Regions from separate parts of the Bradyrhizobium lablabi genome, predicted to be linked through region 1. Evidence: predicted binding sites of a transcription regulator. Region 1 holds the regulator's gene; each other region holds the start of a gene.
The links. The regulator LexA, encoded in region 1, represses DNA repair genes until DNA is damaged. The targets are predictions, from matches to a motif close to TGTTCNNNNTGTGTTCNG.
Positions count from the first base shown of each region.

Region 2: a site for LexA is predicted at 6,161-6,178, ahead of uvrA (excinuclease ABC subunit UvrA). Genes of this name have one in related genera too.
Region 3: a site for LexA is predicted at 5,994-6,011, ahead of recA (recombinase RecA). Genes of this name have one in related genera too.
Region 4: a site for LexA is predicted at 5,326-5,343, ahead of B5526_RS05710 (ImuA family protein). Genes of this name have one in related genera too.

Region 1 is NZ_LT670844.1:7,639,705-7,647,722, forward strand. It holds gene B5526_RS35815 (ComEC/Rec2 family competence protein) at 1-898, shown strand, start outside; gene lexA (transcriptional repressor LexA) at 1,030-1,737, opposite strand; gene B5526_RS35825 (molybdopterin molybdotransferase MoeA) at 1,950-3,161, opposite strand; gene B5526_RS35830 (HAD family hydrolase) at 3,173-3,802, opposite strand; gene B5526_RS35835 (alpha-hydroxy acid oxidase) at 3,839-4,966, opposite strand; gene B5526_RS35840 (alpha/beta fold hydrolase) at 5,328-6,281, shown strand; gene B5526_RS35845 (DUF4242 domain-containing protein) at 6,410-6,682, shown strand; gene B5526_RS35850 (hypothetical protein) at 6,780-7,361, opposite strand; gene B5526_RS35855 (isocitrate lyase/PEP mutase family protein) at 7,450-8,018, shown strand, end outside.
Region 2 is NZ_LT670844.1:7,749,950-7,757,967, forward strand. It holds gene B5526_RS36375 (hypothetical protein) at 1-147, shown strand, start outside; gene B5526_RS36380 (hypothetical protein) at 443-766, opposite strand; gene B5526_RS36385 (AAA family ATPase) at 860-1,627, shown strand; gene B5526_RS36390 (hypothetical protein) at 2,066-2,878, shown strand; gene uvrA (excinuclease ABC subunit UvrA) at 2,980-6,075, opposite strand; gene B5526_RS36400 (outer membrane protein) at 6,362-7,132, opposite strand; gene B5526_RS36405 (outer membrane protein) at 7,351-8,018, opposite strand, start outside.
Region 3 is NZ_LT670844.1:6,678,232-6,686,249, forward strand. It holds gene B5526_RS30925 (hypothetical protein) at 270-500, shown strand; gene B5526_RS30930 (PilZ domain-containing protein) at 617-931, shown strand; gene B5526_RS38080 (hypothetical protein) at 962-1,132, opposite strand; gene B5526_RS30935 (DUF6894 family protein) at 1,270-1,503, opposite strand; gene B5526_RS30940 (hypothetical protein) at 1,690-1,884, opposite strand; gene B5526_RS30945 (hypothetical protein) at 2,195-2,410, opposite strand; gene B5526_RS30950 (PilZ domain-containing protein) at 2,544-2,777, opposite strand; gene B5526_RS38085 (hypothetical protein) at 3,621-3,764, shown strand; gene B5526_RS38090 (hypothetical protein) at 4,080-4,262, opposite strand; partial or broken gene B5526_RS30960 (transposase) at 4,797-5,189, opposite strand; gene B5526_RS38095 (hypothetical protein) at 5,231-5,443, shown strand; gene recA (recombinase RecA) at 6,161-7,255, shown strand; gene B5526_RS30970 (hypothetical protein) at 7,433-8,018, shown strand, end outside.
Region 4 is NZ_LT670844.1:1,206,282-1,214,299, forward strand. It holds gene B5526_RS05700 (error-prone DNA polymerase) at 1-2,870, opposite strand, end outside; gene B5526_RS05705 (Y-family DNA polymerase) at 2,867-4,462, opposite strand; gene B5526_RS05710 (ImuA family protein) at 4,353-5,189, opposite strand; gene B5526_RS05715 (UdgX family uracil-DNA binding protein) at 5,487-6,866, shown strand; gene B5526_RS05720 (ferritin-like domain-containing protein) at 6,990-7,487, opposite strand; gene B5526_RS05725 (inorganic phosphate transporter) at 7,710-8,018, shown strand, end outside.

The sequences.
Region 1 (8,018 bases):
GCCCTATGCCGCCTTTCATTTCCACCGCGTCACGCCCTATGGCGTGCTCGCCAATCTCGCGGCGATGCCGGTAGTTTCAGCCGTGGTGATGCCGGCGGGCATGCTTGGCCTGCTCGCGATGCCGTTCGGCCTCGACGGTGTGTTCTGGTGGCTGATGGGCGTCGGCATCGACTGGATGATCGTGGTGACGGAGTGGGTCGCTCGCCTGCCGGGCGCGATCGGCCGCATGGCGGCGTTCGGGACCGGGCCCATGATCGCGGCGAGCGCGGGGATCATCCTGCTCGGGCTGTTGCGGACGCCGCTGCGCTGGTCGGGTGCGGCCGTGCTGGTGCTCGCCACGGTGTGGGCGCTCGCCGTGCCGCAGCCGGATATCCTGATTTCCGGCGACGGCCACAATGTCGGCGTCCGCGGCAAAGACGGCCGGCTGCATCTGATGCGGACCGGAAAGGACACGTTCTTAATGAAGGAATGGCTCGCCGCCGATGCCGACGAGCGGCAGCCTGTCGATGCTTCCCTGGCAGAGGGCGTCTCCTGCGATGATTCAGGCTGCGTGGCGCAGCTCGCCGATGGCGGTTTTGTCGCGCTGTCGCTCAAGCCCGAGGGGCTCGCCGACGACTGCGCCCGCGCTACGCTCTTGGTGGCCGCGCGGCAAACGCCGCCGGCGTGCGCGTCCCTCGTGATCGACCGCGATCGCTTGCAGCGACAAGGCACCATCGCGCTCCGACGGACCGGAGCCGGATTTGCGGTCGAGGCGGTGAGGCCGAAGGGTTATGACCGGCCGTGGTCGCCCGCGGTCGCAGGCGATAGCGAGACCGAGGCGGCGCTCGTTCGTCCCGCGGCTGTGCCGAAGGCCGTGGACGCGACGCCGGCGGAGGCCGATCAGCAGGGGGAGGAGTGAGGTGGACACGTCTCTTCTCCTCATCCTGAGGAGCGGCCTCTTGGCCGCGTCTCGAAGGATTAGGCCCGCACTGGGGCCTCATGGTTCGAGACGGCGCAAGGGCGCCTCCTCACCATGAGGAGAGAGGAAGTTCAATACTTCCGATAAAGCCCGATCAGCTTGCCCTGAATCTTGACCCGGTTGGGCGGCAGGATGCGGACCTCATAGGAGGTGTTGGCGGGCTCGAGCGCGATCGAGGCGCCGCGGCGGCGGAAGCGTTTTAGGGTGGCTTCCTCGTCGTCGATCAGCGCCACCACGATGTCACCGGTCTCGGCCGTCTCGTTGCGCTGGATCAGCGCCATGTCGCCGTCGAGGATGCCGGCATCGACCATGGAATCGCCGCGCACTTCGAGCGCGTAATGCTCGCCGGAGCCGAGCATGTCCGGCGGCACGCTGATGGTGTGGCTTCTGGTCTGCAGCGCCTCGATCGGCGTACCGGCGGCGATCCGGCCCATCACGGGGACCGCGACCGGACGGCTGCCATCATCATCCGCGCCGACGCTCGAAGAGCGCACCTTGCCGAGCGTGCCTTCGATGACCGAGGGCGTAAAGCCGCGGCGGCTGTTGCCGTTACCGGCGGCCGAAAGCTCCGGCAGCTTGATGACCTCGATGGCGCGGGCGCGGTTAGGCAGGCGGCGGATAAAGCCGCGTTCTTCCAGCGCGGTGATCAGGCGATGGATGCCGGACTTCGAGCGCAGATCGAGCGCGTCCTTCATCTCGTCAAAGGAAGGCGGGACGCCTGATTCCTTCAGGCGTTCGCTGATGAATCGCAGGAGTTCATATTGTTTGCGCGTGAGCATCTCGAGCGTTCCTCAGTTTGATCATGTTGATTGATTCCGAGACGTCTCTAGGAAAGACCCTTGGCGAAACACGAAGGGGAGCCAGCTCCCATTTGTAGACACCAAGACTCGAAACAAATCATGAACGGACACTATATGTTCCATATGTGTTCCGCAACCACTTAATTAATCGTCAACGAGGCAGCTTTTGTCGGAACCGCGGCCCTGAGACGTCAGTCCGGAAGCCGCAGGATGTCGCAAGCCGAGCCCGCTTTAGCTGCGGGCGCAAACGGCGGACGTATCACAAGTGCCCGTGCCGCAGCGAGATTCGCAAGCAGCGAAGAATCCTGATGGTTGACCGGCGTGGCGATCAGTTTGCCGTCGTCGCGCACCTCAAGCCGTGCGCGCAGATAGTCTTCGCGCTGGTCGTTGGCGACGACGTCGCGTCCGAGCAACGCGGTTTCTCGCGCGTGGTGGATGTCGGCGCGGCCCGACAATGTGCGAATCAGCGGCACCAGGAACAGGAACGCGCAGACATAGGACGAGACGGGATTGCCGGGCAGGCCGATCACCCGCATCGCGCCGAGTCGTCCGTGCATCATCGGCTTGCCCGGCCGCATCGCGATCCGCCAGAAGGCCATCGTGACGCCTTCGGCCTCCAGCGACCGCTTGACGAGGTCGTGGTCGCCGACCGACGCGCCGCCGGTGGTGATGAGAATGTCGGCGCCAGCCTCGCGGGCGCGGCGGATGCCTTGCGTGGTGGCCTCCACGGTATCGGCGGCAATGCCGAGGTCGACGGTCTCGGCACCCTCGGCGCGCGCCAGCGCCCGCAGTGCATAGCCGTTGGAATAGACGATCTGGCCCGGGCCGGGGGTCTGGCCCGGCATCACCAGTTCATCTCCGGTCGCGAGCAGGGCGACCTTCGGCCGGCGGCGCACGGCGAGGGTCGGGTAGTTCATGCCGGCGGCGAGCGAGAGATCGCGGTCGGCGAGACGCGTCCCCTTGGCCAGCAGCACATCGCCCTTTTTGAAGTCGATGCCGGCGGGGCGGATATGCCGTCCAGCGACCGCGGCTTCCGTGATCGTGATGCCGCCATCCTCGGCGACCGTATCTTCCTGGATCACGACGGCATCGGCGCCGTCGGGGATCACGCCGCCGGTGAAAATCCGCACCGCCTCTCCCTTACCGACCGTTCTTTCGAACGGCCGGCCGGCCGCGACCTCGCCGGTGACCTTGAGCCGCGCGGCGACCGCAGACGCATCGGCCGACCTCACCGCATAGCCGTCCATCGCCGACATCGCCTGCGGCGGCTGGGTGCGCAGCGCCGCGACGTCGCGCGCGAGCACGCGATGATGGGCCGCGTCGAGCGCGACCATTTCCTCAAGGAGCGGCTCGGCGCCCGCGAGCACCGCCGCTAGCGCCTCAGTGACCGGCATCAATGCCACGGTATCACTCCCTAAATCCCAAGCGCGGCCAGCGCCCGGGCGACGTCATCGGACGACGTCACCTGAACCGCCGTCAAGCCCCGCGCCCGCGCCCCTTCGACGTTCTCGGCGAGATCATCGAAGAACAGGATGCGCGAGGCAGGAACGCCGATCGCGTTGACCACATGATCATAGGCCGCCGCATCCGGTTTCCGAAGCCCGATCGTGGATGACAAGAATATTTTACGGAAATGGCCGAGCAGGCCGGCGTATTTTACCGAGAAATATTCGACATGGGCATTGTTGGTATTGGAGAACACGTAGAGCGGCAGGTGTTTTGCCGCGCGCGCCAAAAGCGGTGCGATGCCGGGCATTTCGCCGGCAAAGATCGCGTTCCAGCCTTCCAGGAACTCCGCATCCGACAGTTTTATGCCGAGTGCTGCGCGCAAGGTTTCAAAATAGGCGGCGTCGCTGATCTTGCCGACCTCATGACGCCGATAGGCCTCGGCCCGAACGAAGCGTTTGACGATATCCTCAGGTTCGCAGCCGGCATGACCGGCCCAGCAGCTAATCGCCTTGCCGAAATCGATATCGAGCACGACGCGGCCGAGATCGAACAACAGCGCGTCGGCGGAGCCGGGAGAGAGTGGGGGGTGGGTCATTGGCGGTCGCATACAGAAAAGGAAGCGTATTGGCCGTCAATACCGATACGGCTCGATCTCCAGCAACGGAAACGCGCTGAACACGCTCGGCAAATTGGTCGGGCTCGCCGCGTGCAGATAGGATTTGTCGAGCTCGGCGAACGAGGTGAGGCCGAGTAGCCCGAGGCACCGGATCACTTCGTCCTCGAGCAATTCTAGCATCCGCACGATCCCGGCTTCGCCCTTGGCCGCGAGCGCCCAGCATTGCAGGCGCCCGATGCCGACGAGGTCGGCGCCGGAGGCGATCGCTTTCACGATATCGGTGCCGCGGCAGAACGAGCCGTCGACCATGATCTTCGCGCGACCGGCGACGGCGGCCACGACCTCGGGCAGCACCTGCATGGCGCCGCGACCGTGATCGAGCTGGCGGCCGCCGTGGTTGGAGACGTAGATCCAGTCGACGCCGTGATCGAGCGCGATCGCGGCATCCTCTGCCGTGGCGATGCCCTTGATCACCAGCGGTATCTTGAATTTGTCTTTTATCAATTTCACCGTGCGCCACTCGAGTCCCTTTTGAAAATCGCCACCGGTGGCGCGGACGCGGCTGGCGCGGACATAGCGTTTGGCGATGTCGCGCTCACGCCGGCTGTAATGGGCGGTATCGACGGTGAGACAGAACGCGGAATAGCCGCATGCGGTCGCGCGGTTGACGCAATCTTCGACATAGGCGTCGCCGCCGCGGACATAGAGCTGATACATTCTCAGAGCATCCGGCGCGGCCTCGGCGGTCTTCTCCAGGCCGGGCTCGGAGACCGAACTCAGCATATGGGCCGCGCCGAAGCTGCCGACCCCGCGCGCGACGCTCGCAGCCGCCCCGGGATCGAATAATTCGAGGGCGCCGACCGGCGCCAGCACCACCGGCAAGCGCAATTTGCGGCCGAACAATTCGACCGACGGATCGACCTTGGTGACATTGCGCAAGACCCGCGGCCGGAACGCGATCTCGTCGAGCGCCATGCGGTTGCGCCGCATCGTGGTCTCGGTCTCGGCGGCGCCGACGATATAGTCCCAGCAATTCTGGTTGAGGTTGGCGCGCGCCTTGCGCACGAATTCGTGTAGGTTCTGGAACTCTTCGCCGCTGGCGCCGAGCTCGACCGCCGGTGGGATGCGGGTCGCTTCGTTCATCAAATCCTCCCCTTCGAATGCCTTGCCTTTGTCATCGCCTATCGCGTCCTGCGCTTCCGCGCCATCCCGAAATTTGCCATGGCAGGTATCGGCGGGGCGGGAGCCCACCACCCATGTCGTCCCGGCCTTGAGCCGGGACCCATCGGTTTCAGTTGTTAGAAAGCCGTCTGGCCCCAGCGCTACATTGAGGAGCCGCGGCGCCGCGATGAGCGCAATTGCGCTCACGCTGGGGTCCCGGCTCAAGCCCGGGACGGCACCGGAGCTATTGCAGCGCCCACATGCTGTCACCGTAATTCTGATATAGTCAGCAGCGTCACGTGCAATTCGACGACGACGAATATCAGCAATCGGCGAGGGCATCATGAATTTTGTCACCGTTAAGAACGGGCCGATCGATCTCAACGTGGCCATCGAAGGTCGCGGCCCCTTGATCCTCTGCGTTCATGGCTTTCCCGAACTCTGGTATTCGTGGCGCCACCAGATCGCTCATTTTTCAGAGCTTGGATACCAGGTGGCGGCGCTCGACGTGCGCGGCTATGGCGGTAGCTCCAAGCCGCGCGAGATCGCGGCATATTCAATTCGCAATCTGGCGTCGGATGTTGCGGCCGCGATCGATCAACTCGGTGGTGGAACGGCCATCCTCTTCGGCCACGATTGGGGCGCGCCAATTGTGTGGAATACGGCACTCCTCCACCCAGGCAAAGTGAGAGCAGTCGCAGGGTTAAGTGTTCCATACGTTCCGAGGGGAGCCGCGCCGTTTATCGAAATGGCCAAGGCCTTGTACAAGGACCGCTTTTTCTATCAGCTCTATTTCCAGAAAGAGGGGGTGGCCGAAGCGGAGTTTGAGGCCGACATCCCCACCGGCTTGCGAAAGGCTTATTTTGCTCTCTCAGGCGCGGCGCCCCTCAATAAGTGGCTCGAACATAAGCCTACTGACGCGAAGCTATTGGATGGATTGATCGATCCTCAACCGTTTCCCGATTGGCTCAGCGAGAAGGATTTGCAGGTCTACGCTGAAGCATTTCGAGCGGGTGGCTTTCGCGGTCCGCTCAATCGCTATCGGGCGCTGAACATTGATTTTGAGGAAATGGCGGACTTCGCCGGAAAGCCCGTGACGCCACCGTCATATTTTATCGGCGGCGAGCGTGACGCGGTTCGCGCTTTCGTTCCGGGAACCGATCGGTATGCGAACCCGGGGATGGCCTGCTCCGACTTTCGTGGCTCCGCTATTCTGCCGGGCATCGGTCACTGGGTGCAGCAGGAAGCGCCACGAGAGACCAACGCGGCGCTCGAGGGTTTTTTGAAGGGAATTTAGAAAGACTCAGAGCTCCCGGGCGAGGGGCTGCAAGCCTCCTATATTCGGCTTTCCAATTTCAAAAAACCTGCGACAATCTTATTCGCCTGAAACCTAAAGTCGCTTCCACTGCTTGAAGGAGAATGGCCATGCCGCAATTCGTCATCGAAAGAAACATGCCGGGGGTCGGGAAACTCAGTCAAAATGATCTCAAAGCGGCGTCTCAGGGTTCATGTACAGTCATTCGAAATCTTGGCCCGGAAATTCAGTGGGTGCACAGCTACGTCACCGACGACAAGGTCTACTGTGTCTATCGGGCACCCAGCGAGGATCTCATTCGCAAGCACGCCGAAACCGCTGGTTTCCCAGCGAACAGCATTGCGCGCGTGCGCGCGACCATCGATCCGACGACCGCTGAATAACGCGGCTTGAGGCGGCTGGAAGTAGGGCGGATTAGCGATAGCGTAATCCGCCGTTACGCCGGCCCGAGATGGCGGATTACGCTGACGCTAATCCGCCCTACGTGCTGCCATCACGGTTGGCCATCGCGAACGGGTCGACGGCCCATGCGTTGCCGCCTGCGATGCAACTGTTGAAGGCGGCAAGCCACTGATCGATTGGCATCAGACGTACGCCACCCTTGTCCTCAGGACCGATCGCTTCGCTGACGAACGGCATTCGATCAGCCGGGCGACGCACCACTTGAGCGATATGATTGATACCTCGCGTGCGAGGGAAGTTTGTCTCCCAACCAAAGGTTCCAAGGTTGAGCCCGATGGTTGCGTAATTTGGCAATGTCGCAACCGTGATTTCACAACCAGTAAGAAGGGTTGGCGTGCGAGATTCGATTTCCGACACGATTCGATCAGACCACGCCACGCAGGCGCCGATATCGGCGGCATCGAAGATATCTTTGCCCGCGGCGCTATTCTGCGCTCGCATGGCCTCCGTCAGTAGCACGCCTACCCAGCCCGAGCAGTCGATAACCGGTGGCAGCGCATCAAGCCCCGCAGCCTTGGTGCCCCGGCGATAGCCAACCCGGTCCGTGTATCTCTCGACAAGCTCCCACATGCGCAACTCGGCCGCCGAGAAGTCTGGCATCTGGTTATATCCTGGTGACCCATCCTAATTATATCATCGTTGCCGACCAGGATAAGATGACTTTTCAAATCGAAAGGGAGATCGGCCGATGCCGTCCACACACATTGCGGACCTGCGTGCGCTGCTGGAACGGGAAAAAGGCGTGCTGGTGCCCGGCGCGCCGAACGCGCTGGCCGCGCGGATCATCGCCGATCTCGGCTTCAAGGCGATCTATCTGACCGGCGCGGGCCTGACCAATATGCATCTCGGGCTGCCCGATCTCGGCTTCATGGATCTCACCATGGTCGCCGAGCACACCATGGCCATTCGCGGCGTGGTCGATCTGCCGCTGATCGTCGATGCCGACACTGGATTCGGCAACGCCATCAACGTCACCCACACGGTCCGCTCCCTGGAGCAGGCCGGCGCCAGCGCGATCCAGCTCGAAGACCAGCACGCGCCAAAACGCTGCGGCCATTTCAGCGGCAAGGAATTGATTCCGGCTGAGGAGATGGTGAACAAGATTCGCGCCGCCGTGGACGCCCGCCGCGACGGTCTCGTGATCATCGCGCGGACCGACGCCTGCGCGGTCGAGGGGTTTGAGGCCGCGATCGATCGCGCCAGCCGCTATGTCGAAGCCGGCGCGGACGTGACCTTCGTCGAGGCGGTCAAATCCAT
Region 2 (8,018 bases), 110 kb from region 1:
GAATATCCGCCCGTCTTGATCACGACGGAAGAAGAGCTCCGAATGGCGAAACTCGGGTTCAAAGGTGACGGCGCGCCGGAGCAGCGATACGCCGAAATTCCGATTTCCGGTTTCAGTCTGCGTTCAGACGATGCAATGTCGCGTTGACGCTCTATCGATTGGTGCGTTTCGCCTCCATTATATATTGCGAGGTGCGTAGGGCGGATTAGCGTGAGCGTAATCCGCCATCGCTTTGGTTGGGGAGGCGGATTACGCCTTCGGCTAATCCGCCCTACGCGCTGATGACGATGGAGTTGGTGCTGGAGGTGCCCTAGGGAGCTCAGAGCCTCCCTCATCGTCATTGCGAGGAGCGTAGCGACGAAGCAATCCAGCTTTTTCCTTGCGGCAAGATGGATTGCTTCGCTTCGCTCGCAATGACGTCAACAACGACTCCCGATCGTCGCTAACGCCGCTTGCGCACATGGACATTGATATCGAGATCGATTTCGCTGACGCAGGTTTGCTGGGTGCGGTGCGAGCCGCCTTCATGCCAAGGGCCGTTACGCGCGCGGGCGTCTCTGACGTTGGCTAGCCTCAAGCATCGCCATTGCGGCAGCTTGCCTGAACTCTGGCCGGCAAACTGCCAAGCCAGCACGACTTCTTCGCCGCTCTTGTTGGTGCCGATGATGTGCGGACACAGTTCGCGCACGCGACCATCGTAGCTGCACACGACCTGCTGCTCGGCGAGGATGGCGATGCGGAAGAGGGTGTAGGTGGCGCTGGGCATGGCGGGCAGGGACTGCTAGCTTGCTATCTGGGATTGCAGAGGCGTCCCTAGTATAGACATTTGACGCAATCTTGTTCCGTCGGACCCGAGCGCATGGCCTCAAGACGAAATCGAACCATCAATATGCCGGCGCCGTATCTTCGGCGCATCTGGCTCGAGCCGTCGCGCATCGCCGACCGCGCGGCCTATCCGTTCTGCCTGCCTTTCCTGCAGGATGATTTCGAACTGAGCTTCGATCGGCCGATCACCATCATCGTCGGCGAAAACGGCACCGGCAAGTCCACGCTGCTGGAAGGAATAGCCGTGCTCGCCGGATATGACGAAGCCGGCGGCGGTAAGGGGTACATGCCGGTCGATCATTCCAATGCGACCGAGGTGATGGGCGGAGAGCTTTCAGAGGCGCTGCGTGCGGGCTGGCTGCCGAAGATTACCAACGGTTGGTTCTTCCGGGCAGAGAGTTTCTTTTCGATCGCAAGATATCTCGACGATGCGGCGCGCGATGTTGGCGCGCCCGAGCCAGACTTCCTCTCCCATTCCCATGGCGAAGGTTTTCTGCGCTTCTTCGAAGAGCGCTGCCAGCGGCAGGGCATCTTCATCTTCGACGAACCGGAATCGGCGCTGTCGCCGGCGCGCCAGATGGAATTTTTAAAACTGATGCGGCGCATGGAGCAGTCCACGATCTGCCAGATCGTCATGGCCACGCATTCCCCGATGCTGATGGCCTATCCCAATGCGCGGCTGTTGCGGCTGACAAAATATGGGCTGGACCCCGTGACCGTCGAACAGACGGATCACTACAAGGTCATGCGGGAGTTCTGCGAGGACCCGGCGGGGTTTGTGGAGGCGGTGATCGAGGAATGAATAGTCAAGGTTGCAGCATGTAGGATGGGTGGAGCGAAAGAGGCTGGGCATTCTTGCCCAGCCTCGAAAGCGATACCCATCAGTCTCAGTTTGCGAAGATGATGGGTTTCGCGAAGGGCTCAACCCATCCTACGGGCTCTTTTGATTTCCGCATTATGGCTTCTTCCGCTTCATGAAGTCAGGACCGTAGGGCGCAATAGCGTAGCGTATTGCGCCGCATGTGTACGAGACGAAAGAGGCGGAATACGCTCCGCTATTCCGCCCTACGGGCTACGCCAACACCGTCGTTCACCGCGGAACACCATGGACCGAAAAAAGCCGCCTAGCCTTTAATGGTTGCTACGCGCTGAGGGAGTGAGCGCGAAGCGACGATCGGTTGCCTTGCCAGCCCGCCCTCTTTAGAGTTTCGGACATTTTCCCTTGGAGCACTGCGCGTCCGTGGCCCTTCTGAAGGCAAACATCTTCGTCCAGACCAGTGGCAAAAAGCGCCACATGATCGCCATTCGAGAGAATACCAAGGGCGATGTCTATATAACGATCAGAGGCGGTCAGAATATCGAAATGGATATCACCGGCAAACCCAAGATTCTGGAGGTCCGCGTCTCCATACATCCGACCCGTGACAGCCCAACATCCAATATGCTGAAATTACAACGGCTGGATGATACCGGTCGGGTCGTCGACAAGGTCGCTTTCACCGACGCGATCAAGAGGTTCCCGGGGCGTTTTGCGGTCGTATCAAGTTCCCGCTTTACCAGCTTGAAAAGCACCTATCACGACTTCGCTGCAAAATACGAGTCATCGGGCTACAAAAACATAGATTTCGGCAACTTCGATCCTGAGCAAAGCACCGCCACGATCGGCCTACTCGTCGGATCCCGCGGACTTCCGTTCGTTTCGCCAAATTGTGCGCGCTTGGAGACTTCTCTTTACCAGCTCGTCTTCTTCCGAAAAGACGTAAATACTCCCGCATCGAACTTCGGCAAGACCCTCTTTCATGAAACGTTCGATCCAGCCGAAATTTCAGCGGACGATTTTCGCCGCGACTTCATCCTCGCCTTTAATCAAGGCTCTTCTCCAAGACAGTGCGAATGGTGGCTCGATCACGATAGCCTCTATCTTGGTATTGATCACATCAAAACGATCCGCTCATTTTTTGAACAAGCTGGCGAGCCGACTGACTTTCTAAATGAGCCCAGGATGCAGCTGCAACGCTTGCTCAGTGAACATATGAAAACGGGACCGCTGTAGGACGATGCGCATCGACGGGCCGCCGACAATCGCTACGCCGCCGCGTTTGTCAGATCACCGTCGAGATGGTAGAGGGAGACCAGCCCGGTCTCATTCCGAAATCACTCCGCCGCCTCACTCGCCCCGCTCTTCCTCGGCTTCCCCGCCACCCTCGCCAGCACCGGCGCCAGAAATTTCCCCGTATAGCTCCGCGGCGCCTTGACGATATCCTCCGGCGGGCCCCAGGCGACGATTTCGCCGCCGCCGTCGCCGCCTTCGGGGCCGAGGTCGATCACCCAGTCGGCGGTTTTTATCACTTCGAGATTGTGCTCGATCACGACGACCGTGTTGCCCTGCGACACCAGCTCGTGCAGCACTTCCAGGAGCTTCTTCACGTCGTGGAAATGTAGGCCGGTTGTCGGTTCGTCCAGGATGTAAAGCGTGCGGCCCGTCGCGCGCTTACTCAATTCCTTCGCCAGTTTGACGCGCTGGGCTTCGCCGCCCGACAAGGTCGTCGCCTGCTGGCCGACATGGATATAGTCGAGGCCGACGCGGTGCAGCGTCTTGAACGTCTCGCGCACGCGCGGCACCGCCTTGAAGAAGTCGGCGGCTTCTTCGACCGTCATGTCGAGGACGTCGGCGATCGACTTGCCCTTGAACAGCACTTCGAGCGTCTCGCGGTTGTAACGTTTTCCCTTGCAGACATCGCAGGTGACGTAGACATCGGGCAGAAAGTGCATCTCGATTTTTATCACCCCATCGCCCTGGCAGGCCTCGCAGCGGCCGCCCTTGACGTTGAAGGAAAACCGGCCGGGCTCATAGCCGCGCGCTTTCGCTTCGGGCAAGCCCGCAAACCATTCGCGGATCGGCGTGAAGGCGCCGGTATAGGTCGCCGGATTAGATCGCGGCGTGCGGCCGATCGGCGACTGGTCGATGTCGATGATCTTGTCGATATGCTCGAGGCCCTCGATGCGGTCGTGCGGCGCGGCGCCTTCGCTGGCATTGTTGAGCTTTCGGGCGATCGCCTTGTAGAGCGTGTCGATCAGCAACGTCGACTTGCCGCCGCCCGAAACTCCCGTCACACACGTGAACAGCCCCAGCGGAATCTCCGCCGAGACGTTTTTCAGATTGTTGCCGCGGGCGTTGATCACCTTGATGGTGCGGCGATGGTTCGGCGGCCGGCGCTCGGGGATCGCGACCGACAATTCGCCGGTCAGATATTTTCCGGTCAGCGAGTCCGGGTTCTTCATGATGTCGGCGGGCGTGCCCTGGGCGACGATATGGCCGCCATGCATGCCGGCGCCGGGGCCGATATCGAGCACATGATCGGCCAGGCGGATGGCGTCCTCGTCATGCTCGACCACGATCACGGTATTGCCGAGGTCGCGCAGCCGCTTCAGGGTTTCCAACAATCGCGCATTGTCGCGCTGGTGCAGGCCGATCGAAGGCTCGTCCAGCACATAGAGCACGCCGGTCAGGCCGGAGCCGATTTGCGAGGCGAGGCGGATGCGCTGGCTTTCGCCGCCGGAGAGCGTGCCGGAGGCTCGCGCCAGAGTGAGATAATTCAGGCCGACATCGAGCAGGAACGACAATCGCTCGCGGATTTCCTTCAAGACGCGCGCGGCGATCTCGTTCTGCTGCGCGTTGAGCGCCGTCGGCACGGTCTCGAACCATTCGCCGGCGCGGCGCACGGAAAGTTCGGAGATTTCGCCGATGTGTTTTCCGCCGATCTTGACGCACAGGGCTTCCGGCTTCAGCCGATGGCCGTGGCACGCCTCGCAGGGAATGTCGGAAAAATATTTTGCCAGTTCCTCGCGCGCCCATTCGCTCTCGGTCTCGCGATAGCGGCGGTTGATGTTGGTGATGACGCCCTCGAACGGCTTTTTGGTGTCGTAGGAGCGCACGCCGTCTTCATAGGAAAATTTTATTTCGTCCTCGCCCGAGCCGTGCAGGATCGCTTGTTGGGTCTTCTTCGGCAGGTCCTTCCACTTGGTGTCGAGGGCAAATTTGTAAAACTTTCCGAGCGCGGTCAGGGTCTGGATGTAATAGGGCGAGGATGATTTCGACCATGGCGCGATCGCGCCCTTGCGCAGGCTCAATTCCTTGTCGGGAATGACGAGGTCCTCGTCGATATGCTGCTCGACGCCGAGGCCGCCGCAGGCAGGGCAGGCGCCATAGGGATTGTTGAACGAGAACAGCCGCGGCTCGATTTCGGGAATGGTGAAACCTGAAACCGGGCAGGCGAATTTTTCGGAGAACAGAATCCGTTCCGGTCCGCTCTTGTCGTGGATTTTTGCCACCTTCTTTGTCGGGGCCTCATCCTTCGAGACGGCGCTTTGCGCCTCCTCAGGATGAGGGGAAGCGCCTCGCTTTGCTGCCTTCGATCGTCGGGCACCATCCTCATCCTGAGGAGCGCCCGCAGGGCGCGTCTCGAAGGATGATGATTGAGGTGCGTCCGCATATTCGATGACCGCCAACCCTTCCGCAAGCTTCAGCGCCGTCTCAAAACTCTCCGCCAGCCGCTGGCCGATGTCCGGACGCACCACGATGCGGTCCACGACCACATCGATGTCATGCGGGAATTTCTTGTCGAGCGCCGGCGCCTCGGCGAGCTCGTAAAACGTGCCGTCGATCTTGACCCGCTGGAATCCCTTTTTGAGATATTCGGCGAGCTCCTTCTTGTACTCGCCCTTGCGGCCGCGCACGACCGGCGCCAGCAGATAAAGCCGCGTGCCCTCAGGCAGCGCCAGCACGCGGTCGACCATCTGCGAGACGATCTGGCTTTCGATCGGTAGCCCCGTCGCGGGCGAATAGGGCACGCCGACCCGCGCCCACAACAGCCGCATGTAGTCGTAGATCTCGGTCACCGTGCCGACGGTCGAACGCGGGTTTTTCGAGGTGGTCTTCTGCTCGATCGAAATCGCCGGCGACAGCCCGTCGATCTGGTCGACGTCGGGCTTCTGCATCATCTCCAGGAACTGGCGTGCGTAGGCGGAGAGCGACTCGACATAGCGCCGCTGGCCTTCGGCATAGATGGTATCAAACGCCAGCGATGATTTTCCGGAGCCGGACAAGCCGGTGAACACCACGAGCTTGTCGCGCGGGATTTCCAGATCGACGTTTTTCAGATTGTGCTCGCGCGCGCCGCGAATCGTAATCGCGCGGCTGCCCGATGCGGCGGCGGATTGTTGGCGCTTCGCCCTGATCACTTCATCCATATCGGCATTTCCACGCGCGTTGGCCGCGGCTTAGCGTTACGGCGCGTATCGCCGGGAAGGTGCGATCGGACGCCAGAGGTGCGCTCGGAACATAGGAAGAACGCACGCGGATTTCCAGTGCCCTGTGCAAGCCATCAACGGTTTGTTGGGATCGGCGCGCGCATTGGCGGCAGCAGGCAGCAGGCAGCAGGTTCGAGCATAAACAGCGCAAACAAGAAGACCGCGCAAAACAAAAAGGCCGGCGCGAGGCCGGCCTTTGCGTGCAGCAGAATCTGCCGACGATCAATCAGTACCTCGCCACGACCGGACCGCCGAAGCGGTAGTTCACGCGAACCGTGGCCATGTCGACATCCTGCTTGATGCTGTCGACGCGCGAGCCGACGAACACGGTGGTCGGGAAGGTGATGCTCCGGTTGCCCATGAACAGGTGATCGTATTCGACCCCGACCGACCAGTTCGGCGCAAAGCCGAATTCCACACCGGTTCCGACCGTGCCGCCCCAGCGGGTTTCGCTGGCCTGATCGAGCACAATGCCTGCTCCGGTGAGGAAGCCGGTGTACTTGTCATGGGTGACGGCGCCGCCGCCCTTCAGATACCAGAGAACGTTGTTCCAGGCGTAGCCGACCTGGCCGGTGAAAAGGCCGATCGCGTCGATCTTGGTCTGGTTGGTCAGCAAGGGCGTCAGGGCCGCCAACGAGCTCGGATTTGACCCCTTCAGATCAGCCCAGTCGCCCTGGGCTTCGAGGCCGAACACCACGGGGCCGCTCATCCAGCGGTAGCCGATCTGACCGCCGACCAGGCCGCCGGTCGCGTTGTGACAACCCTCCGCCACGGACGGTGAAACCGGAATACCCGTGACGTTGGTGAGATCCCAGCACTTGTGGCTCCAGCCGCCGCCGCCGTTGAGACCGATGTAGAAGCCGCTCCAGTCATAGAAGGGCGCCGTGACGATCGGAGGCGCTTTGGTGTAGGGACGGGCCGCGAGGTCCGCGGCGGACGCCGGCGCAGCCAGACCTAACGCAAGCAGTCCGACGGTGCCCAGCAAAAACTTTTTCATCTCACTCTCCAGACCTTTGTCCGCTCAAAGACTTGTTCGCTTCCTTGATTCCGAAGCAATTGAAAAATCCCGCAATCGCACGCGGCATGGGGATTTATATCCGATTCAAGCGCAGAGGCTGTCCCCGAAAGGCAACACTCGCCGGCGATGATTCCGCCCGCGTTAACAGCCCGCAAGCAAAAAGGCCGGCGCGAAGCCGGCCTTTTCTTAGATCGATATCAGTACTTCGCGACCACCGGGCCACCCCAGCGGTAGTTGACGCGGACCAAGCCGATATCGACGTCCTGACGGATGCGATCCGCGCCATCGAACAAGCCGCCCGGCGTGGTGAAGTTGAAATTGCGATTACCCATGAACAGGTGATCGTATTCGATGCCGACCGACCAATTCGGCGCGAAACCGTATTCGAAGCCTGCGCCAACCGTGCCGCCCCAACGCGTTTCACGTGCGGAAGAGAAGAGCGCCCCAGTGGGAACCTCGAATATGTCGTACTTGTCGGCGGTTACGGCGCCGCCGCCCTTTACGTAAAACAGCGCATTGTTCCAGGCGTAGCCGACCTGACCAGTGAGCAACCCAAACGCATCGATGCGCGAGCGGTTGCGGTCCGTCGGAAACACCGTGCTGATATTGTCGCCTCTGAAATCAGCCCAGTTGCCCTGTCCTTCCACGCCGAACACCCAGTTCGAGGCCTGCCAGCGATAACCGATCTGACCACCGACCGTCCCGCCGGTCGCGTCATGGCAACCTTCCGGCGTAGCAACAACCGGAACGCCTGCGGGCGTTGTTATGAGATCCCAGCACTTGCGGGAGGACCCACCGCCGCCGTTGATGCCGATGTAGAAGCCGCTCCAGTCATAGATGGCGGCGACCATCGGCGGCGGCGCTT
Region 3 (8,018 bases), 960 kb from region 1:
GCGCCCTGGTCGCGGCCCGAGCCGGCGCGCCGGCTTTCGGGCGCGGCGGCGCGAGCGGTGAATTGATCGGCAAGTCCAATAAGACGATCACGCAAAGGCGGGATCGGCGGAATAGCGGACGCGACGATGAGACCGCTCGGCCCCTGACAATATCGAACTTATGTCCGCTTTACGACTCAATTCCCCGCCCGGAACAGCGCCGTCGGACTCGGATCGGCTGCCGCAAGCGCTATATTGAGGGGGTCGTCCCTAATGTTTGGAGTTGCGATATGGCTTTTCGTCCGCGCGATCTCGCCGACCGGATGGCCGGCCAGCGCAAGGCTGGCGACGGCTATCTGCGCGAGACCTTCACCCTGCCGCGCGACAAGGCGCGGACCAAGGCGCGCGACTTCCTCGCCCGCTATCCCAAGCAAGCCTATATGAGTTCCGTCGAAAGCTGGCGCGAACTGCCGGATGGCGACATCGAATTCACCATGCGACGGCTGCCAAGCGCCGACTGAGGTTCCGTTGATGGACACCCGATGCCATCGAATTCGTGCCTCAACTCGCTAAAATTGTTAACTTTTTTCGACAAAAACGGTTGCTGCAGCCCAGGCTCAACGCCCAAGGGTACCTCATGGCTAGACACCGCAAAGACCTGGGTGAGCGCAAACATGTCCGGGTCGAGTTGTACAAGCAGGGATTTCTGATTCCGGCGCCGGATGCGCCGTGGATCGAGTGTCAGATTCTCGATGTTTCCAGTCACGGTGCTTGCCTCGAGGTCGGCGGGCTGGCGGTACCCGAGCTTTTCGGTCTGGCATTTACCGCCAAGGGCGAGGTGCTTCGGGTGTGTTCGCTGGTCTGGCGCAGGGGCGAATTGATCGGTGCCCGCTTCGTTACCGCCAAGGAACTCCGGCAGGGTCTTCGCTTGGCCGAGCAGGCCGATGCCTAGTGCTAGACGGCCCAGGTGGCGTCAGAGCCCCTATGTCCGCTCGGTGACCACGTGGTCGCAGGCATAGCAGCGGAAGATCCTGATGGCGGCGTGGATCGACAGCGCAGGGAGTTCGCCGAGCTGCTTCATGGCGGCATTGCATTTCTCGCAGGGGCGCGAACGCTCTTGTTGCGCCGGAACGTTCGGGTCGTCAGACACCATGATGACCGCCCTGGTTTGTCCGAGCAGTTGACCGCCAGCCTGTCACGCCCGGCACGCGATGCGGCCGCCTGCTTCGGCTGATTCTGCGGCTGAACTGGGGCCGACCGGCAGGCTGGTCCAAGGCTCTATGGGAGGTCCTAATCCAGGGGCTCGCCGACCAGCCGGATTCGGAAAATCGGCTTCTTCGACTCGTCCAGAAGCTCCATCTGCCACTCGGAGTTTTCTTTGAGTTTGCGGGAAATGCCGCCGACCATATCGCCGCAAACACTGGTCAATTCCTTCCACGCGGCAACGCGGTCGGCAAGCTCGATACCCTGATCGGAAGCGCCGGAGTATTGGCCATTTCGGATGCGGAAAAAATACAACGGCATGGCACAAACCCAGACAAGAGGGCCGTTCCGGGCCTTTGAGACCTCAAGAGATAGCCCGTCAGTGGATGCTCAAATCCGGGACAGATCAATCCCGGATGTTTACGGGTTTGGCGGCGTCCGCCGGTATCGTATTAGGCGCTTGAAAATCGGATCGCTGCCGCGCCCAACGAGCGCAGCGTGCCGTCGTCACTCGCTCTCGGTAATCCGGATTAGCCCGTCGCCGGTGACGACCAGGCCCTTGGCGGTCTCGGTGACGTAACCAAGGGTGATCAGCTTCGCCAAATGCGGCGCCGGTATCTTGGGGGTGGGCGAGGTAATCGCGACTTCGATCAGGGAGGCGAATTCTTCGGGGGTCAGAAGCTTCGGCGCATGGACGGTCATCGGTGAACTCTTGAACTCCAGGGTGGGCGCAGCTAGTCCGGCCTAAAGCTCTAGCTTCGGCGCTATCAGAGAAGAGAGTCCCGAACAACGGCGCTCGGGGCTCAGTGTCAACGTCGCAAGCCTCCCCGTGGGCGGTTCGGCAACGACCACGCCATTTTGGAAACCGACGGCGGATGGCAAGTCTTGAGTAGGATCAAGGAAGAGCAGGATCAAGGGGCGTTCGGGAGCACGACCGCGGCCCGCCGGCCAAATATTGAGGCGGCGCGCCTGATCCCCTCGCGGATCCGGCCGGAATTCGTAAATGAATTCTTTATCTCCCGGCCTGGATATCCGTAGAACTACGGAGCTCGATCGCGCGGGCCTTCAGCTCGCGGTCAATACGCAACTGAACGCGCCGGATCGCCAACAGGTTGATCCTGGTTTCCGTCTTGCCGGTTTTGACCTCGTTGCCGATCCGGAATTGCCATTTCCAGACGCCCGGCGTCGCCGTCGTCGCAACCGTATATTCCACGCCTTTGTGATTCATGGGAAATTCCCGCCGCTACTCAACCGACGCCGATCCTACGCATAAACACTGGTTTCACCTGTTCAATATTGAACGGCTTTCGAGCGGCGCGGCGCGCCTTGCGGCATGCCGCGCAATTCCCAAAATCCGATCCTCAATCGAACGCGACGCCGATCCGTTTTTCCTTGCGCCAGACGACGTGGCAGGGGAAGCGCGCGCCATCGGCGATCAGCGTGAAGCGCTCCGGGATTCCGATCGGGCTCGTGACGTCGAGCGCCGCTCCCGAGTCCGATCGATTGCGAACCATGCAGTCGATCGCGCCGCCGTTGAACTCGATCGTTCCGGCCTTCAAGACGCGCTGGCGTTGCGAAGATCGTTTGTTGTCCATGAGGCCGCACTATTCCAATTTTGCAGGGAAGCAACCAGATTTTCCGGGGTGAGATCTTGCGCCGATTGAGCGGCCCGGCCGCGTTCCCCCCGTCGGAGTCCGCGCCGGGCCTTACCAGTCGCGCGTCTGATACGACCGGCAAGGCTTTTTTGACGCAGCCATGTCAGTTTGAAAACGGGCTGGCTCCGCTATTCCGCACCTTTTCTGGTTGCACTGTCAGGCGTAGCGCCACTTCGGTTGAGCCGTCGAAAACCTCAAGGATATTTTCACAGAGCAAGCAACGGAACTCGCCCCTGGTGCCGGGCCGCGTCATCAATTCGATGCGACGGTAGCCGGCTTTGCATTTGGGGCAAATGACATCGGACTTTCTCATGGGAGGCAAAGTAGCATCCCGATCTCCGTAATTCTACGGGGAACGAGCGATGGCAAAATTAGGGCCTTGTTAGCAAAGGCGCCCGGCCGCAAAATCGAAAGGGTTGGTCGCGATCGGATTGCAACGGGGCGGACCGGCATCCAAACGATCGGGGCTGTCCTAATTAGGATAGTCTTTGCAATGAATTAGAACACCCGTATTGGTCCGGAATCCACAACGGCCGCGCTCTGCGCTATGCCGTAGCGGGGCAGGGATTTCATCACCTGTAAATTTGCCGAAGGCCGCTGACATCATTCAGCGGCCTTCTTGGTTTGGACGCCCGTGGACGCCTAATCCTAAGCTTTCTGAGCATCAGGACTTGCCGCCTCCACCGCCGGTCCCGAAAGATCAGGGAAAGGTCAACTATTATGGCGGGCGAGCGCGAGCTTACGAAGGGTATCTTGGCGTAGGATGCCGGCTTCCGGCTAATCGTGAGCGGCAATATCGGCGTCAAAGAGATCGAAGGCCTGATCCAGAAACTTGAAATCGATAAGGAAATTTTGGCAGATCAGGATGCCGAAAATAAAGAGGCCGCCAACGGCCCGAATGCACAACGCCGCCTGAGCGGAATATGATCGCTAGGCGGCGTTGGTATTTCCGTGGCTGGGCCCTCCTCAAATCCCCAGCATAGATAAGCCTACGCTTGGCGCGCCAAGGTTCAACAATAACCATCAATATCAGTAGTTCTACGTAGAACGGACGGCGGCGAAATTAGGGTTTTGTTGACGGATGTCAGATTCTCGAAACGGTCTGTTTTTCAAATTAGGCCACTCGTTATTTGAACTTAGGCCACTGAGGGTCGAAACAGGCCAGCGCCCAAATCTATGACGACGATGATCAGCCGGTAGAAATGAAGATTGATCTAGAAGAGGCCGCCAACTGAGGCGGCCTTACCTCAGGACTATGCGGCGTTGCTCACGCATCAACGCTTGGTATCGATCAATCTGGCCGGCAAGTCTCGACCAGCTCTGGGACAGATTTTTCAGAATCTCGGCTTCATCCTTATTCTGCGACAGTTTCATCAACCGAAGGCATTCTGCCGCCTGATTTTGACAGTGTTGTGCGCTGTCCATGCCCAATACTCCAGCTTAACGTAAGTAAGTGACATGCCACGGCGGTTCCTGGGCTTATCCGCGACGACTGGCATCAAACGCTGAGTTGGAAGATTGGCCTATGACCGGCTTCACACCTGGTGGTTGTTTTTGGGGAACCCATCGAGAAATCGAAGTAGGCTGCCCAATTTTTTCCCAGTAGTTCTACGCAGAACATTTTAGGGGCGCGTTAACCAACCGTAGCAACCGGACTTATCCAAAATAGGCCACTCGTTATCTCAACTTAGGCCACTGAGGGTCGAAACAGGCCAGCGCCCAAACGATGGTACTGGCCGAAATAGGCCGCTCGTGATTTCAAAACGGGCCACTGTCACGGACAGTTTAATGGCGACGGCGGATCGCGAACCTACATCAGAACCGTGCCGGTTTTCCCCCATTCCGGTACAATTTCTAAGCCCACTCGGCCCCAGCCTACCCCCGCTGGGGCCGTTTCTTTTGGCCACTCGCAGATGCGAAATAGGCCACTAAAAAACAGCACCCTTGGGAGGCTTAATGTTAGGCCAGCGCTCCGCAATGCCGGCGCTCCGGTGGAGTCTCAGTCGGCAACGCGGGGGCAACGGCGAGCGCCGCGTCCACAAGCTGCGCAATGGTCCAAGCCTTATCGGCAACGCCCAGCGCCTTCGCTGGCGTCGTGCGCAGGGCTTCATGAGCGCGGCACAGATTGTAATGCGCAACATACAACGCAACTGCCGCAACGTGATTATCAAGCTTCTTAGAGAAGCCATTGGTCAAGCGAGTAAAACGGCGGCTGCTCATGCGGAGCGAAAGGTTCTGCCGTTCAACGTAGCTGGTTGAAATGTACTGTTCGGGATCGCCGGTTACTACTTCCTTGCTTACCGCTACTACAGCGGCGGGCGAGTATCGACCCTGAGCTTCCTTTACAAGGTGATGGCCATGCGTTCGTTCACGGCAGCCCAACGGGGATCAATATGAATGAGCTCAATGTTGTTCCTGCGCCAGCCCGGGCTGGCATGACAGCGCTCAAGGCCGCAACGACTGCCGCAAGTGACTGCGACAGCAATGACATTAGCGTTTTGCTAGCCGCGAACCGCCTGCAAATCACCGCAGACGTAGATATGGCGGGGCTTGAAAAACTTGAGCAGATGCTTGCGAAATACAAAGAGATTCTGAAGTTGCTGTAATGAAAGAGGCCGCCAACTGAGGCGGCCCTGAAGACCTTCCTCGGTAGAGATAGGCCACGCTGGTCCCCACAGCGACTGCAATAAGTGCGTAACATAGAAAGTTAAGGCTGGGATCGGCGTAATGGGTATACACGCAGACCGCTGCTATGAGTAGCATCGCTCCAAACGTGACCGCTGATACTCCCCTAGTCATCAGCACCTCCTGCGGTTGGCCCCCAAAGGTAGCTTCGCTGAGTCGTGCAGATCGGTCTCATGATAAAAGGGGCCAATCCCAGAAATCAAAAGGGACCACTCGGTAAAAGTGCCGATGGCAAGGGGCCAGTACCTCAAATCCCCAGCATAGTTCAGTCTGCATGAGGCGCGCCAAGGCTCAAGAACCAAACGCCGATCTCAAGTAGTACTACGGAGAACGCGCGGCGGCGAAATTAGGGCTCTGTCAACTATGCGACCGAAACGCTATTCACTGAATGTTCTAAAAATCAAATTAGGCCACTCGTTATTTGAACTTAGGCCACTGAGGGTCGAAACAGGCCAGCGCCAAACGATCAAAAAGAACATATTGCGAACTTAGAACAAATAGGGTACACTGTTCCCTAGCTATCGCTCACTGCTTCGCTTCGTTCGCCGTTTCACGTTCAGCCCCTCTCGCGTTCACATTCAATCGTTCGCCGCCCGGTTTGTCCCGCTAGCGAATCCCCGTCATAAGGAGCACGACCTATGTCTGCCACTGCCCTGCGTATCGTCGAAGGATCCTCCATGGACAAGACCAAGGCCCTGTCCGCCGCGCTTTCCCAGATCGAGCGTCAGTTCGGCAAAGGCTCGGTAATGAAGCTGGGCAAAAACGACCGCTCGATGGATATCGAGACCATTTCCTCCGGTTCGCTCGGGCTCGACATCGCGCTTGGCGTCGGCGGCCTGCCGCGGGGCCGGGTGGTGGAAATCTACGGGCCGGAATCCTCCGGCAAGACCACGCTGGCGCTGCATACGGTGGCCGAGGGCCAGAAGAAGGGCGGCATCTGCGCCTTCATCGACGCCGAGCATGCGCTCGATCCGGTCTATGCCCGAAAACTCGGCGTCAACATCGACGAGCTTCTGATTTCGCAGCCCGACACCGGCGAGCAAGCGCTGGAAATCTGCGACACGCTGGTGCGCTCGGGTGCGGTCGACGTGCTGGTGATCGATTCGGTGGCGGCCCTCGTGCCGAAGGCGGAGCTCGAAGGCGAGATGGGCGATGCGCTGCCCGGGCTCCAAGCTCGCTTGATGAGCCAGGCGCTGCGCAAGCTCACCGCCTCGATCAACAAATCCAACACCATGGTGATCTTCATCAACCAGATAAGGATGAAGATCGGGGTGATGTACGGCTCGCCGGAAACCACCACCGGCGGCAACGCGCTGAAATTCTACGCCTCCGTCCGCCTCGATATCCGCCGCATCGGCGCGATCAAGGAGCGCGACGAGGTGGTCGGCAACACCACCCGCGTCAAGGTGGTGAAGAACAAGCTGGCGCCGCCGTTCAAGCAGGTCGAATTCGACATCATGTATGGCGAAGGGGTTTCCAAGATGGGTGAAATTCTCGATCTCGGCGTCAAGGCCGGCATCGTGGAAAAATCCGGCGCCTGGTTCTCCTATGACAGCCAACGGCTCGGCCAGGGCCGCGAAAATTCGAAGGCCTTCCTGAAGGCCAATCCCGACATGACCGCGAAGATCGAGATGGCGATCCGCCAGAACTCCGGTCTGATCGCCGAGCAGATCCTGGCCGGCACCCCCGAGCGCGACGCCGACGGCGAGGAGCCGGAGGCGGCGGAGGAGTGAGATCTATTCGAACAACGGGCGCTGGGGGCGTTGAGTTGCCGACGTCCCTGGCGTCCGTTTCGTCTTAGACCGCCTGTAGCAAGGATGGGTTGAGCCAACGGGTCCGGCCTTCGGCCGGCCCGATGATAAACTCCGCGAAACCCGTCCCAAATCTCGCCGCGCATGCCAGGCAATGAGATGACGCGTCTGATCCTGACGACGGACTCCTCAGGGGCGGGATGTCTCCAGCAAGCCGGCATCGCCGACCTCGTGATTCCGCTCGACTTTCGTTTTGTCTGGGGCCCGTTGCCGTCCCCCTCGGACCTCGCGACCTCGTTGTCACCACGTTCGGCGGAACATGATCCGGCGCTCCCGCATTGGCTGGACAATTCCGGACGGCGTCACGAAGAAATCCGCCGCAAAGGCGTCGGGCTGATCGAGCTCTGCGAGCAATGCGAGACGGTCGAACTGTGGATCGATCCGTTGCCGAACGCTCAATTGATGTTGGTTCAGTTGCTGGATCATTTCCGGTCTCACGGGAAGCTAGCCTCGAAGCTGATGTTGTTCCAGGCCAACATCGTCATTGGCGGCAAGACTTCGGAAACTCTTTCCGAATGGCGGCCGCCAGCTATCAAAATCCTGAACGATCATCTCGAAGCCGCGAGCTTAGCTTGGCAGGCTTTTCGACAACCGACGCCGCAGCAATGGTTCAAGCTGCTCGGTAACGATCTCAGCGTCTTGCCGCAGCTTCGGCAGCGCGTGCTGGAATTGCTCGAAGAACTTC
Region 4 (8,018 bases), 1.5 Mb from region 1:
ATGGTCTGGTAATCGGCGACCACCTGTTCCGGCAGCGGCATCAGCGGCAACGGCCGCGTATGCTCATCCGGCTGCTCACGCGCGACGGCGATTTCGAACAGCGGCAGCGGCACGTCATCGGGCAGACGCCGCACCGCCCAAAGGGCTGCGCGGCGGTCGAGCCCGATGGAGCGAAACGCATCGGCATCCGCCAGCAGGATCAGCGCGCGCTTGGGCAGGCCGGTGTCGCGGGCGAAATCCTCCAGCGAGGTGAAAGGGCGGCGTTGTCGCGCGGCGACGATGCGTTCGGCCCAATCTTCTACCTCTCCACCGTCATTCCGGGGCGTCGCGGCAGCGACGCCCCGGAATGACGATTGAATTTGTTTCAGCCGCTCCTCGTCCGGATCATTCCATCTAAATCCGTCGATCTGCCGGAAACCGAGTCGCACGGCGTGATATCTGCCGCTTTTCTCCTCCAGCGTATTCTGCGCGTGACTGAACGACACATCGATCTCGCGCACCTCGACGCCGTTCTTGCGGGCATCGCCGACGATCTGCGCCGGAGCATAAAAACCCATCGGTTGCGAATTCAATAGCCCGCAGCAAAACGCATCGGGATGGTAATGCTTCAGCCATGACGAGACATAGACGAGCTGCGCAAAACTCGCAGCGTGGCTTTCCGGAAAGCCGTAGCTGCCGAATCCCTTGATCTGATCAAAACAGCTTTTCGCGAATTCGGGCGTGTAACCGCGCGCGATCATGTTGTTGACCATCTTGTCTTCGAATTTTCCGATGGTGCCGACATTGCGGAACGTCGCCATCGCGCGGCGCAACCCGTTGGCCTCTTCGGAGGTGAATTTCGCGGCTTCGATAGCAATCCGCATCGCCTGCTCCTGGAACAGCGGCACGCCGAGCGTTTTGTGCAAAACTTTATATAGCTCGTCCTTTTCGCCGTGTGTCGGCGACGGCGACGGGTAGCTCACCTTCTCCTGGCCATTGCGGCGGCGAAGATAGGGATGCACCATGTCGCCCTGGATCGGGCCCGGCCGCACGATCGCGACCTCGATGACGAGATCGTAAAACTTTCTCGGTTTTAAGCGCGGCAGCATGTTCATCTGCGCGCGGCTTTCGACCTGGAACACGCCGAGCGATTCACCCCGGCACAGCATGTCGTAGACCGCCTTTTCATCCTGAGGGATCGTGGCGAGCTCGTAGCGTTCGCCCTTGTGATCCGCGATCAGGTCGAAACATTTGCGGATGCAGGTCAGCATGCCCAGCGCCAGCACATCGACCTTCATCATGTTCAAGGCATCGACGTCGTCCTTGTCCCATTCGATGAAAGTGCGATCCTCCATCGCCGCATTGCCGATCGGCACGTAAGTGTCGAGCCGGTCCTGGGTCAGCACATAGCCGCCGACATGCTGCGACAGATGCCGCGGGAATTCGATCAATTCAGACGCAAGCTCGACGGCAAGCTCGACCATCGAATTTTTGGGATCGAACCCGGCCTGCTTGACCTGCATTTCATTGAGCCCCTTGCCCCAGCTTCCCCACACCGTATCGGCCAGCGCCGCGGTGACATCTTCCGTCAGCCCGAGCGCTTTGCCGACATCGCGGATCGCGCTGCGCGGCCGGTAATGAATGACGGTCGCTATGATCGCTGCGCGATGCCGGCCATATCTGCGGTAGACATATTGCATCACCTCTTCGCGCCGCGAATGCTCGAAATCAACGTCGATATCGGGCGGCTCCAGCCGTTCCTTGGAGATAAAACGCTCGAACAAGAGATCGACCTTGGTCGGATCGACGGACGTAACGCCGAGCACATAGCACACGGCTGAATTTGCCGCCGATCCCCGGCCCTGGCAGAGGATTTTTTGCTCTCGCGCATAACGGACGATGTCGTGCACGGTCAGGAAATAGTGCGCGTATTTGAGTTTTCGGATCAGGCGCAATTCCTTGTGCAAGACCTTTTTGGTCTTGGGCGAAATCCGCACCGGAAATCGTTGGTGCGCGCCCTGCCAGGTCAGATCTTCCAAATGACGCTGCGCGGTCTTGCCCGGCGGCACCGGCTCGTCGGGATACTGATATCTGAGCTGATCGAGCGAAAAATCGATGCGCCCGGCAAACAGCATGGTTTCCTTGATCGCCTCCGGCACATCGCGAAACAGCCTCGCCATTTCATCCGCAGATTTGAGATAGCGCTCCGCATTGGCTTCGAGACGCTTGCCGATGGCGTCGATGGTCGTCTTTTCGCGAATGCAGGTGAGGACGTCCTGCAGGGGACGGCGTACGGGATGATGATACAGCACCTCGTTGGTCGCGAGCAGCGGCACGTGGGAGGTTGCGGCGATGGCCTGAAGCCGCGCAAGACGACGCTTGTCGTCACCACGGTACAAAAGGCTTGCCGCAAGCCAAACCCCATCGGCGCGGCTGTGCCGCAACTGATCGAGAACGTGAAGCGCTTTTGTCATCTCGAAGCGATGCGGCAGCATCACGGCGAGCAGCTGCCCTTGCGCAAATTCCAGCAGGTCATCGAACTTCAGATGACATTCGCCCTTCTCGGTATCGTCTCCACGCTTGCCGAGGGTAAGCAATTGACATAGCCGGCCGTAAGCTCCGCGGTCGCTGGGATAGACCAGAATGTCCGGCGTGCCATCCATAAAGACGATGCGCGAACCGATCAGAAGCTTTGGCTTGTATTTAACGTTGGGATTTTCGAGCTCCTTGTAGGCTCGCACCACGCCTGCCAGCGTATTGTGGTCGGCAATGCCGATCACGGGAAGACGCAGATCGCTGGCCTCATGCACGTAATCCTGCGGATGCGATCCGCCGCGCAGGAATGAAAAATTCGTCGTGATTCCGATTTCGGCATAGCGAGGAGTATTCATGCGAACAGCCCATGCACGAACCAGTTGGCAGGAACCGGCTTGCCCTCCTTGTTGACGAGTTCGCTGCCGTAAAGGCCGTCCCGGTAAATCCAGAAGCGCAATCCGGCCTCGTCCTCGACGCGGAAATAATCCCGCGTCAAGGTCGCGCCATCGTGCTTCCACCATTCCATGGCGACGCGTTCAGGGCCCTCCACCCGCACCACCACATGGGTTGCGCGCCGCCACGTAAAATGGTGCGGCGGCCCGTCGGGTACCGTTGCAAACGGCACTTTAATGGGCTCGGGCTTTTCAAACAGTCGCAATGGCCGTAGCGGCGGCTCGCCCTCGGCGCGTGTCGGCCAGACCGCGTGCGCAGCGGCGGCCAGATGATGCTGCGCCGGCGCCGCCAGCACCGCGCGTTCCGGGACGTGCGTATCCTGCGGCAAATGCACGACCACGCGCCGGCCGCCGATGCGCGCGGCGATACGATCGATCAAGGCGGCCAACTCGTCATTATCGTGCACATTGGCATCGAGATCGCGCTGCTGCTGCACCACAATTTCGGTACGGCTTGCGGCGAGGCGGATGAGATCGAAACCAAAGCCGGGATCGAGCGGATCGTTTAAAGCGCCGAGCCGCTCGCGAAACAGGCGGTCGATCATGTCAGCCCTGGTCACGGGCTGTCCGGTGTCGAGTTCGATCGCGCGAACCGCGCCGTCGGTGCGGAAGAAATTCGCCTCCAGCCGCCGCGCGCCCTTGCCTTGCCGCGCCATCGCCGCGACCAGCATCCCGGCGAGAGCGGATAATGTCGCCGATATCACGCCTTCGGTGGCGATCGGTTCGGCAAATCGTTTCTCCACAATGTAATCCGGCAACGGTTTTCGAGGGCTGATCGGGGCATCGCCCTGCCCCAGCGCGTGTTCCAGCAGTGTCGTGAAGCCGACGCCGAACCTTGCGGTAATTTCGTGCCGCTCGCGGGAAGCGACATCGCCGATGGTTTTTAAGCCGGCGCGACGCAGGCCGCGGGTGATGGCATCGTCCGTCCCGAGCGCGGACACCGGCAGCGGCTGGACCGCATCGGCTTCCTCGCCGTCGCCGACGATGCGGCCATGGACATGACGCGTCATCGTGCGCGCGCAGATCGATGTACTCGCGATTCCGGCACTGACGGCAAAACCGTGCCGCGTCAGGGCGCCGCACACCATTCGCATCAGCGCGGCCTCGCCGCCGAACAGATGGGCGCAGCCGGTGATGTCGAGAAACAGGCCGTGCGGGGGATCGAGCGCCACCAATGGGGTGAAGCGGTCGCACCAGTCGGCGAGGTCATTCAGCGTCTTGGCATCAGTCACTTCATCGGCATCGAACACCGTTAATTGCGGACAGATGGCGCGGGCATTGGCGAGCGGCAGGCCAACATCAAGGCCGAAACGCGCGGCCGCGTCGTCCACGGCAAAAATCTGCAGCGCGTTGTTTTGCTTGGCAACGACGACGCAGGGATCGTTGTCAGCCGGCGAAGCGCTCTCGCGCGCGAGCTGGCGTTTGATACGGTCGATGGGCAGGCGCGGCAGCCACAGGCTGAGGATACGCCGCCGGTTGACTGAAAAGGCACTCATCACATTTCCATTCCATGATCCACCGGCCAACAGGGCCATGCCGGTTGCGGACAAGCTGTGCATCGAACAATGGCGCGCCCCACGCCGCAGGCATTAACGACGCCGCAGGCGGCGAATGCGCCGCGCGCACAATCCATCTGGTCTCGGCCGTTGAGGGCTGTGGCTGCGCTGCCAGCCGCAGCAGCAAGGCCGTAACGCCCGATGCCTGGACAGCCAGCGTCAGCTTGCGGCTGGCGACGAGGTCGAACTGGCGCGCTTGGCCCCAGACTTCCAGCACGATAGCGCCCAGCGCATCGCAGGCCAGCGCGTCGGCGGCGGTCCGCAGCGCGGCGTCCACGTCGGCCGCGCGCACCGTCACGATGAGCCGTGGATCGAGACCCAATTCGGCCCATCCGCCCATCGACAATGCGCCCGTTTCAATTTCGGTAAAATCCTGACGTATCCACACCAGCGGCCGCCGTGCCGCTACCCGCCCCGCAAAGCCCGCGACAAAACCCGTCGCCGCGGCGCTCTGCCGTCCTTCGGCGAATATTTCGTGCACCGCAGCCAAGGCGAGGCCGCCCTGCAGCGTCGCGTCGGCGTCGGCATGTCCGAGCGTCACGCGCGCCGGCGCAATGCCGTCGGCATGCGCTTCGATGCGCTCGATGCTGTCGCGCAAGGTCGCAAGCGTGCTCGTGCGTGCGGCGCATGATCCGCCAAAGTGTGAGCGGTTTGGCGACAAGATCATGCGCTTTCTCAATAAAAAGAGAGCGCGATCGGACGCAAAACCGGCTTCCACTTTTGCTGATCGCGCTCTTGCATGCGCCGCTCCTTGAATTTGGGTCGTCGCAGGCTCGATTAAGTGAACCTGCTTCTGGCTCATTTGTTCATGATATGTTCTAATATAAAGCTAACATGGGCTGAAGAGTCAATCGGGATTGTGCTCCCGTGATTCACGAGTGGAATCAATGGGATTCAAGGGCGGAGTAGACAACGCAAGCCGGAAATCCGGTGAGAGGTCGCTAAATACCGCGGAGTATGGCGAATGCATTTCATAACCCTCGACAGCGAGACCGATTTCGAAGGCTGGCGGAAGGCCGCTCGCGGACTGGTGCTGCATCATGTGCCGCCATCCGAGGTGAAATGGTCGGTGCAAGGCAACGCGCCCGAATTGTTCGAGCGATCGGCGACAACATCGCCGCTCGAAGCTCCGCAAGGCCGTTTCAACGTCCCGGCCAAATTCATCCAACTGGCGCAGTCGGCCATCCTGCACCGCGACGGCGAACGCTTTGCGATGCTCTATCGCCTGTTGTGGCGGCTACGGAGCAATGATGAGCTGCTGGGTGTCGCAACCGATCCCGATGTGTCACGCGCGCAGGCGATGGCGAAAGCCGTGCAGCGCGAGCAGCACAGGATGCAAGCCTCCGTTCGCTTTCGCGAAATCGGCCGCGAGCAGAAAGCACACTTCGTTGCCTGGTTCGAGCCGGAGCATCACATCGTCGAAGCCACAGCGCCATTCTTCGCGCGGCGTTTTGCCGATATGCCGTGGTCGATCCTGACCCCTGAAGTCTGTGCGCATTGGGACGGCCATGTCGTCTCTTTCACGCCCGGTATCAGCACGGCCGACGCTCCTTCCGAAGACCGGCTGGAGGAAACCTGGCTGCGTTACCGTGCCAGCATCCTCGATCCGGCCCGGCTGAAGGTAGACGCCGCACCGCGGAACCTGCCGGAGGCGTCGACGATTAAGCCTTATGCCGCGATCGAACCAGAGCAACCGCAGAAACGTCCGGAACCAGCGATGAAACGCAAACAGGCGCTCGCCGACAGTCTGGAGGCCCTGCGCGAAGAGGCCAGCCACTGCCGCGCCTGTCACCTCTGGAAAGACGCCACACAGACCGTGTTCGGCGAAGGCCCGCCGGATGCGCAAATCATGCTGGTCGGCGAGCAGCCTGGCGACAAGGAAGACCTGGCCGGTAAGCCGTTCGTCGGCCCGGCCGGACAGATGCTCGACCGCGCGCTGGAACACGCCGGTATCGACCGCAACAAAACTTACGTCACCAATGCGGTAAAGCATTTCAAATTCGTGCGGCGCGGAAAAATCCGCCTGCACCAGAAGCCGAGTACGGCCGAGATCAAAGCCTGCCGTCCATGGTACGAACGCGAACTGGCCGTGATCAAACCGGACCTCGTGGTAGCGATGGGTGCAACCGCCGCGCAATGCGTGTTCGGAAAAATCACGCCGATCAACAAAAACCGCGGACGCCTGATCGATCTCAATGAGGGTGCCAAGGCGCTGGTGACGGTGCATCCGTCCTATCTATTGCGGCTGCCGGATGAGGAAACCAAGGCGCAGGAATACGAGCGTTTTGTAAGCGATCTGAAAATTGCCGCGGCGTTTTTGAGAAAATCGGCGCGGGCCGCTTAGCGGCTTACCACTCCCGGCAAATCTAATCGTCATGCCCGGGCTTGTCCCGGGCATCCACGTCCTTGGGGTTGCGGCAAGTGGATGGCCGGGACAAGCCCGGCCATGACGATCACACCCAACCGATTACGCCGCCGCGGCGAGGTTCAAGGTAGCTTCCGCAAGCGAGGTCAGGGTCTCGTCGGTCTTCTTCTCCTCCTGCAGCGTCGCATCCAGCAGAGGAACCGCGTCCTTCATGCCGAGTTGCTGCGCCCACTCTTTTAGCGCGCCGTAGCGGGCGATTTCGTAGTGCTCGACCGCTTGCGCCGCCGCGACCATGCCGGCATCGAGCGTCTCGGAACCCTTGAAGTCGTCCATAACCTCCTTGCCCTCCTCCAGGATGCCCTGAATCCCATAGCAGGTCTTGCCGCGCGCCGGCTTGTCGATCAACTCGAAAATCTGTTCCAGACGCTCGACCTGACCCTCGGTCTCGTCATGATGCTTTTCGAACGCCGCGCGCAGCTGGTCGGAGTGGGCGGCCTTCGCCATCTTCGGCAGCGCTTTCAGAATCTGCTTTTCGGCGTAGTAGATGTCCTTCAGTGTATCGAGAAAGAGGTCGTTGAGGTGTTTGTCTTTTGTCTGCATGGCGCACTCCTTGATCAGACGTCGGTGGGTTGATCGGACGTCGGTGAGGTTCGGCATTCCCCTGCGCCTCAACGCCACCTAACAGGCAATGTTCCAAGGATTTCAAAAAGCAAGCCGGCTCGACGCGCCGCCCGGTCCCGACCTTCACCCCCCAGTCGCTTCACTCTCCTGTCACACGCACCAAGCTAAAATCCGCTCATTGGGAAAGTGGGAGATTTTCACATGAGCGATGTTGCCTTACCCGGTTCGATCGAACCCGCATTGCGCAGGGGGCCCGACCTTGATCGCGGCTTTCATCCGTTGACCGGCATCATTTATTTGGGGGTGGTTGGTGCCGCGCTGTTGTTCGTCGCCTATAGCATCTATGCCGACGTCGACGCGACCGGCACCAGGGTAACGAGCTATCTGCCCTTCCTCATGCTCTTTGTCGCGCTCCTGATCGCGCTCGGCTTCGAATTCGTCAATGGCTTTCACGACACGGCGAATGCGGTTGCAACCGTCATCTATACGCGCTCCCTGCCGGCCCATATC